Peribacillus simplex NBRC 15720 = DSM 1321: one gene and its partner. The protein of the gene in region 2 binds, or shares a complex with, the protein of the main gene of each other region. Links are inferred from orthologs where the notes say so. Each region holds a gene or a part of one and is shown on either strand. Other genes may lie near its edges. The genes, in order: sirA and dnaA.

Region 1 (3,113 bases), 1.9 Mb from region 2 along the record:
ATTACAGTGGCCGTAATATATGGTTCGGTGTACGTGAATTCGCTATGGGTGCGGCTTTAAATGGAATGGCACTTCATGGTGGACTAAAAGTATACGGAGGAACATTCTTCGTATTCTCTGATTATCTACGTCCTGCCATAAGAATGGCAGCACTAATGGGATTGCCTGTAAACTATGTATTCACTCATGACAGCATAGCTGTAGGGGAAGACGGACCGACTCATGAGCCAATTGAACAATTAGCCGCATTGCGTGCAATGCCTAACCTAGGGGTAATCCGTCCAGCTGATGGCAATGAAACTGCAGCAGCCTGGAAAGTGGCAATGGAGTCTACAAATAAACCAACTGCTCTTGTACTGACTCGTCAAGGGTTGCCAACAATAAAAGACACTTCCGAAACTGCGTATGAAGGTGTTTCAAAAGGGGCATACATCATCTCTGCTTCTAAGAAAGAAGTAGCCGATGCGTTACTTCTTGCGACTGGTTCCGAAGTGAACTTGGCTGTGGAAGCACAGAAAGCTTTAGCGAACGAAGGAATTGATGTTTCGGTAATCAGCATGCCATCATGGGATCGATTTGAAACTCAATCTAAAGAATATAAACAAAGCGTAATCAATCCGGCAGTGAAAAAACGTCTAGCTATCGAATTGGCTTCACCATTTGGTTGGGATCGTTATGCAGGTGATGAGGGTGAAATATTGGCCATTAATCATTTTGGAGCTTCTGCACCAGGCGGTAAAATCATGGAGGAATTCGGTTTCACTGTAGAAAATGTAGTTGCTCGTGTTAAGGAAATGCTTAAATAATAGTAATGGGGAACTGACACCAACTAACTTGGTGTCAGTTTTTTTAACAAAAACATTCCTATTTTATATAGAATGTGTTCTATTCTAAAGGAAATCTTCCATTCGACAAAAAAAGAAGAAAATTTCTCCAGCAAACAACATATCTTTTTAGTTTGTCAATATATAATGAGAATAAATAAAATTCGTTTAAATGTGTCAGTTAAAGGGGAAAGTTATCAATAGTGGAAAATGGTGGAGATTGTCCTGGTGGTTAGACGTTTTCGTGACCAAAATAGGAAAGCTAGGAGGCATTGGCTGATGAGAACCTATCAGATTTATTTAATCGAAGATGAATTTGCCCATCATTATTATGGAAGAGAAAAGCTATTTTTCAATTTGTTTTTGGAGTATATTCAAGCAAGGGGCAGACTGAAGAGTATTTTGCAAAAACAAATCGAATATGTCACCAAAACAGTCCCGATTATCCAGTTGCAGCTAGCTATTGAACAACGTTTGCAAAAAAAGATGAATTATTGGGCTCAAAATGGAAAATACTATTTAGAAAAAACAAACGGGTCAAGTAAAGCCGTTTTAATCATTCAGAATGAGTCCATTACTCTTAAAGCTGAAGGAGACTATGAAGCTGAGACGGCTTTCTTTGAAAGTATTCGAAAATATGAAGCGAGTTTTCTGGCCATTGATTTTGAACATGAAAAATACGGTTGGTTAAAACCGATAAAAGAAAGAAAATTTGTCTAAATGGGGGACTTTTCGGTAGCGGGTATTGTATAATAACCTTTGGTCTAGTACACTGATGTTAGACAACACGAAGGAGGAAATAGTATGTGGGTTTACATTCTAGTTGGCGTACTGGCATTGATTGCTGGAGTAGTGCTGGGATTTTTCATCGCTCGTAAATACATGATGGATTACTTAAAGAAAAATCCGCCAATTAACGAACAGATGTTGAAAATGATGATGATGCAAATGGGTATGAAACCATCCCAAAAGAAAATTAATCAAATGATGAGCGCCATGAATAAACAACAAACAAAATAAGATAGCATAAACCCTGATATATCAATGTTCTTGGAAGATTGGATGCAAAATTTTATATAATATCGAAATGGTTGATCCGTTTAGACTGAATCTTTCCACCGATTTTATATAAAATTTTGGTTTATCTTTCATTTTTGTTTCTTAAGCCACTTTTTCTGAATGAATGGTTCAGTAAAGGTGGTTTTTGTTTTGGAATAAATAGATAAAAGCAGAACAGTATTTACTGATTGAAGAAATTTATAAAGAACTCATATTTAAAAAAATAATTAGTGTAAAAGGTAAATCCTCATTCTATGTGAGGGCTTTTTTATTTGGAAAGTAAACACGCAAACAGAAAACAATACTTGTCCACACCTTCTATCAAAAGATGCATATACAGTATTAAGGAGGGTGTTAGAATGATAAATGATTTTGTAAAAAAATGCTTTGAGGATACTTGTTCGGTGTGGTTTCCTAAATGTGAACATAAATTTGAACACAAATGTAAATTTAAAGACAACAAATGGGAATCTAAATTCAAATGGAAATCCAAATGTAAATGTAAAAAATAAAAATCTTTTCTAATAATCTTTTTATTAAAGCACTTAACCAATAAAGAGTCAGTGAATATATAAAATTGATTTAAGTAAGCTTCCGAGTAATCGGGTGTTTTTTATTTGAATGAACTTTATAATAGAATAGCACATAACCTGAATTGGTCGAGTGCTTTTTTGTATTTATATAGGTTAGTTTTATTTCTGATGCCCAAATTAATTTCATAAAGGATCTATATTCATCATTCGCACCGTTATAAACCATAAAAATATGTGTTAATATTAAAGGAATCAAAATTTTTTTTAGTAAAATCTAAAGATGAAGAAAGAATGATTGAATCGTTGTCATTAATTGTGAATTTAGTTTATCTATAATTAAGGTTTAAGTTATTCGATAATTTTAACACCGAGTCTTTTTTTAAGGGTCTTTAACTCCGGCAATATTAAAAGAGTAAAGTGAGGATTTAATTGCAATAATAATGTAATCAACATAGTTGACGAACCTGTTGAGTCTTTTGAGTTGACATTATCAACTGTAAATATTAATATTACAGTAATCTCCTTGAGGAGGATGCATAAAGTGAATAGTGATTTTACAATAGCTGTGCATAGTTTGGTCTATTTAGCTTATTTACCAGATCATATGGCAAGCAGTGAGTCTATCGCAGAAAACGTTTGTACAAACTCGGCAAGGATTCGGAAAATGATGAGCTGCTTAAGAAAAAAGGGATTTGTT
Region 2 (3,138 bases):
TCTTTTCATTATATGACACCTCCCTGAGGAATAACAGTTAAAGACAGTCTTTACAATTATATAGATGGAGGTTTCTACTTGTCAACCTCATCCATAAAAATATTTCTTTTTTAATGCTCAATGTCCAGTAGGCCTTTTTTTACTACCTAGCCTATTGTAAATGATTTTGCCCCGAACTGATATAGAAATTTTTGGGGAAAGGGAAATTTCCATCATTTTATCCATGAGCACGAATATGAGATTCGCAATGAATCCTCCCTTGATCGACACAACATTCGACAAATAATAAGAATGAACCTGAATCATCTTTCGATCTGTATCATGCATGTCTTCCGGCTTGAACAACTTGGTTCAAATTAAATTAATTCGAGCCTATTATCATGATCTGTGGATAAAATTCGACATGTTTTTTTCTATCCACAACCCATTTTATAGACTTTTGCACATAACAGTAGCCTGTGGAAAAGTTTTTCCCACAAGCTCGGTAAGTTGTGGATAAAGTTTTCTAACCCATTGCAAGACGCCTGATTTTCTGATATTATATTTGTGTTTTCACTCTGAATAACTTTATCAACAGGGAACGGTTATCCACAGACTGTGCATAACTTGTGGATAGTTTATTCGACCTGTGTATATTAATCTGTCCACAGATGGTGGATATTGTCGAAAACCCTTTTTTCTTCTTTATTATATATTTCTTAAAATACCTGTTGATGAATAAACATTCAAATCTACACTGGCTCACCAGATGTAGTCTGTACAAAGGTTGTACAGCGCAAGATATAGTTTTTAGGCACTTCAAATTACACAACACAAAAATCCCTTATACAGCTCACCGAACCTTTGCTGTCAAAATTAATATAAAGATGGCAATCGATGAGTTTATTTGTGCCTATACATTTAGATACAATTATTAAAAATATTTTGCAAAGGAGGGATAAGTTTGGATAACATCGATAGCCTCTGGAACCAGGCGCTCGGAAAAATCGAAAAAAAAATCAGTAAACCAAGCTTTGAAACTTGGCTTAAATCAACCAAGGCTTATTTACTGCAAGGTGATACATTAACAGTCACCGCTCCCAATGAATTTGCCAGGGATTGGCTTGAAGAACGCTATTCCCATCTTATTTCCGATGTATTGTTTGAACTTACCGGTGAGGAATTGGAAGCAAAATTCATCATTCCCCCCAATCAAGAAGATGATGATTTTACCGTTCCTGTTCAGCCTAAAAAGATAAAAAAACAGGATAAAGAGCATGCTGCATTTCCACAACATATGCTGAATGCGAAAAATACCTTCGATACATTTGTCATCGGCTCCGGCAATCGTTTTGCCCATGCCGCGTCTCTCGCTGTCGCAGAAGCTCCGGCCAAAGCCTATAATCCCTTATTCATATACGGGGGCGTAGGTCTTGGAAAAACTCATTTAATGCATGCAATCGGACATTATGTTCTTGAGCATAATCCGAATGCAAAGGTCGTTTATTTATCATCTGAAAAGTTCACGAATGAATTCATCAACTCGATCCGGGACAATAAAGCAGGGGAATTCCGTGATAGATATCGAAGCGTTGATGTTTTATTAATTGATGATATTCAATTTCTTGCGGGAAAAGAACAAACTCAAGAGGAGTTTTTCCATACATTCAATGCGTTGCATGAAGAAAGCAAACAGATCGTCATCTCGAGTGACCGCCCGCCAAAAGAGATACCTACACTCGAGGATCGCCTCCGTTCAAGGTTTGAGTGGGGCTTGATCACGGATATCACACCTCCTGATCTAGAAACGCGGATTGCCATATTGCGTAAAAAGGCAAAAGCTGAGGGTCTTGATATCCCAAATGAAGTCATGCTCTATATTGCCAACCAAATCGATTCCAATATTCGTGAGCTTGAGGGAGCACTTATCCGTGTCGTCGCTTATTCTTCATTGATTAATAAAGATATAAATGCCGATTTGGCAGCTGAAGCATTAAAAGACATCATACCTAGCTCAAAACCTAAAATAATCACCATCTTAGAAATCCAGAAGACGGTCGGTGAACATTATAGTGTCAAACTTGAGGATTTCAAGGCGAAAAAACGGACTAAATCCGTAGCCTTTCCAAGACAGATTGCCATGTATCTTTCCAGGGAGTTAACGGACTCATCCCTGCCCAAGATAGGTGATGAATTTGGAGGTCGCGATCATACGACCGTTATCCATGCGCATGAAAAAATCTCTAAACTCATGCAAACGGACACCCAGCTTCAACGTCAGGTTAAAGAAATCCAGGATCAGCTGAGGGTATAATAGATTCTGGATAATGTGCATAACTGACGACTACTTACACACAGTCTGTCCACATGTGGATAGACTGTTTTTCCTTAGGTTGAGTGGACTTATCCACATATCAACAGGCCCTACTACTATTACTACTATCTTTTTTAATAAAAATTATTAATAAATATGCCTATTCGGCAATAAAAAATTGGAGGATGAAACATGAGATTTATAATCCAAAGAGATCGATTAGTTCATAGTGTCCAAGAAGTAATGAAAGCAGTCACATCGAGGACGACGATTCCGATTCTAACAGGGATAAAAATAAGCGTTACTAGTGAGGGTGTCACTCTAACAGGAAGTGATTCAGATATCTCCATCCAATCATTCATTCCGGCTGAAGTTGACGGAGATGAGATTGTTGAAGTTAAAAGTAGCGGCGGTATTGTCCTGAATGCTCGTTTTTTTAGTGAAATTGTTAAAAAGCTGCCGATGGATACTGTAGAAATTGAAGTGGAGAACAACTTTCAAACGATTATTCGCTCAGGTAAAGCTGAATTTAATCTAAATGGACTGGATCCTGAGGAATATCCACATCTTCCGATCATTGAAGAAGAAAATATTTTCAAACTTCCAACGGACCTTTTAAAGACCCTTATCCGCCAAACTGGCTTTGCAGTGTCCACGTCAGAAACACGCCCCATCTTAACAGGTGTAAACTTGAAGGTTCAAGATGACGAATTGACCTGTATTGCAACAGATAGTCATAGGCTTGCAATGAGAACAGCCAAAATAGAAAATAAAATTACCGGGACCTATAGCGTTGTAATCCCAGGTAAAAGTCTGAGTGAGTTGAGTAAAATCCTTGATGATAC

The links.
Region 1: the proteins of dnaA (region 2) and sirA are in contact, whole or in part, in a crystal structure (PDB 4TPS), measured with the Bacillus subtilis proteins. The link is inferred for Peribacillus simplex NBRC 15720 = DSM 1321 from one-to-one orthologs.

What each region holds. Positions count from the first base shown.
Region 1 is NZ_CP017704.1:651,128-654,240, reverse strand. Bases 51-2,823 are described here. They hold sirA (sporulation inhibitor of replication protein SirA), read left to right. Parts: upstream 51-1,103; coding sequence 1,104-1,544; downstream 1,545-2,823. Other genes in these bases: BS1321_RS02940 (YneF family protein), read left to right, coding at 1,629-1,844; tkt (transketolase), read left to right, coding at 51-806. Also shown: more of tkt, read left to right, coding at 1-50; BS1321_RS02935 (RrF2 family transcriptional regulator), read left to right, coding at 2,958-3,113. UniProt on the Bacillus subtilis protein: Inhibits DNA replication initiation during sporulation, preventing overinitiation and thus enforcing diploidy; probably the main regulator of sporulation replication initiation under Spo0A control.
Region 2 is NZ_CP017704.1:2,568,905-2,572,042, reverse strand. Bases 321-3,118 are described here. They hold dnaA (chromosomal replication initiator protein DnaA), read left to right. Parts: upstream 321-943; coding sequence 944-2,293; downstream 2,294-3,118. Other genes in these bases: dnaN (DNA polymerase III subunit beta), read left to right, coding at 2,486-3,118. In the rest of the region: rpmH (50S ribosomal protein L34), read right to left, coding at 1-9; more of dnaN, read left to right, coding at 3,119-3,138. UniProt on the Bacillus subtilis protein: Plays an essential role in the initiation and regulation of chromosomal replication. ATP-DnaA binds to the origin of replication (oriC) to initiate formation of the DNA replication initiation complex once per cell cycle.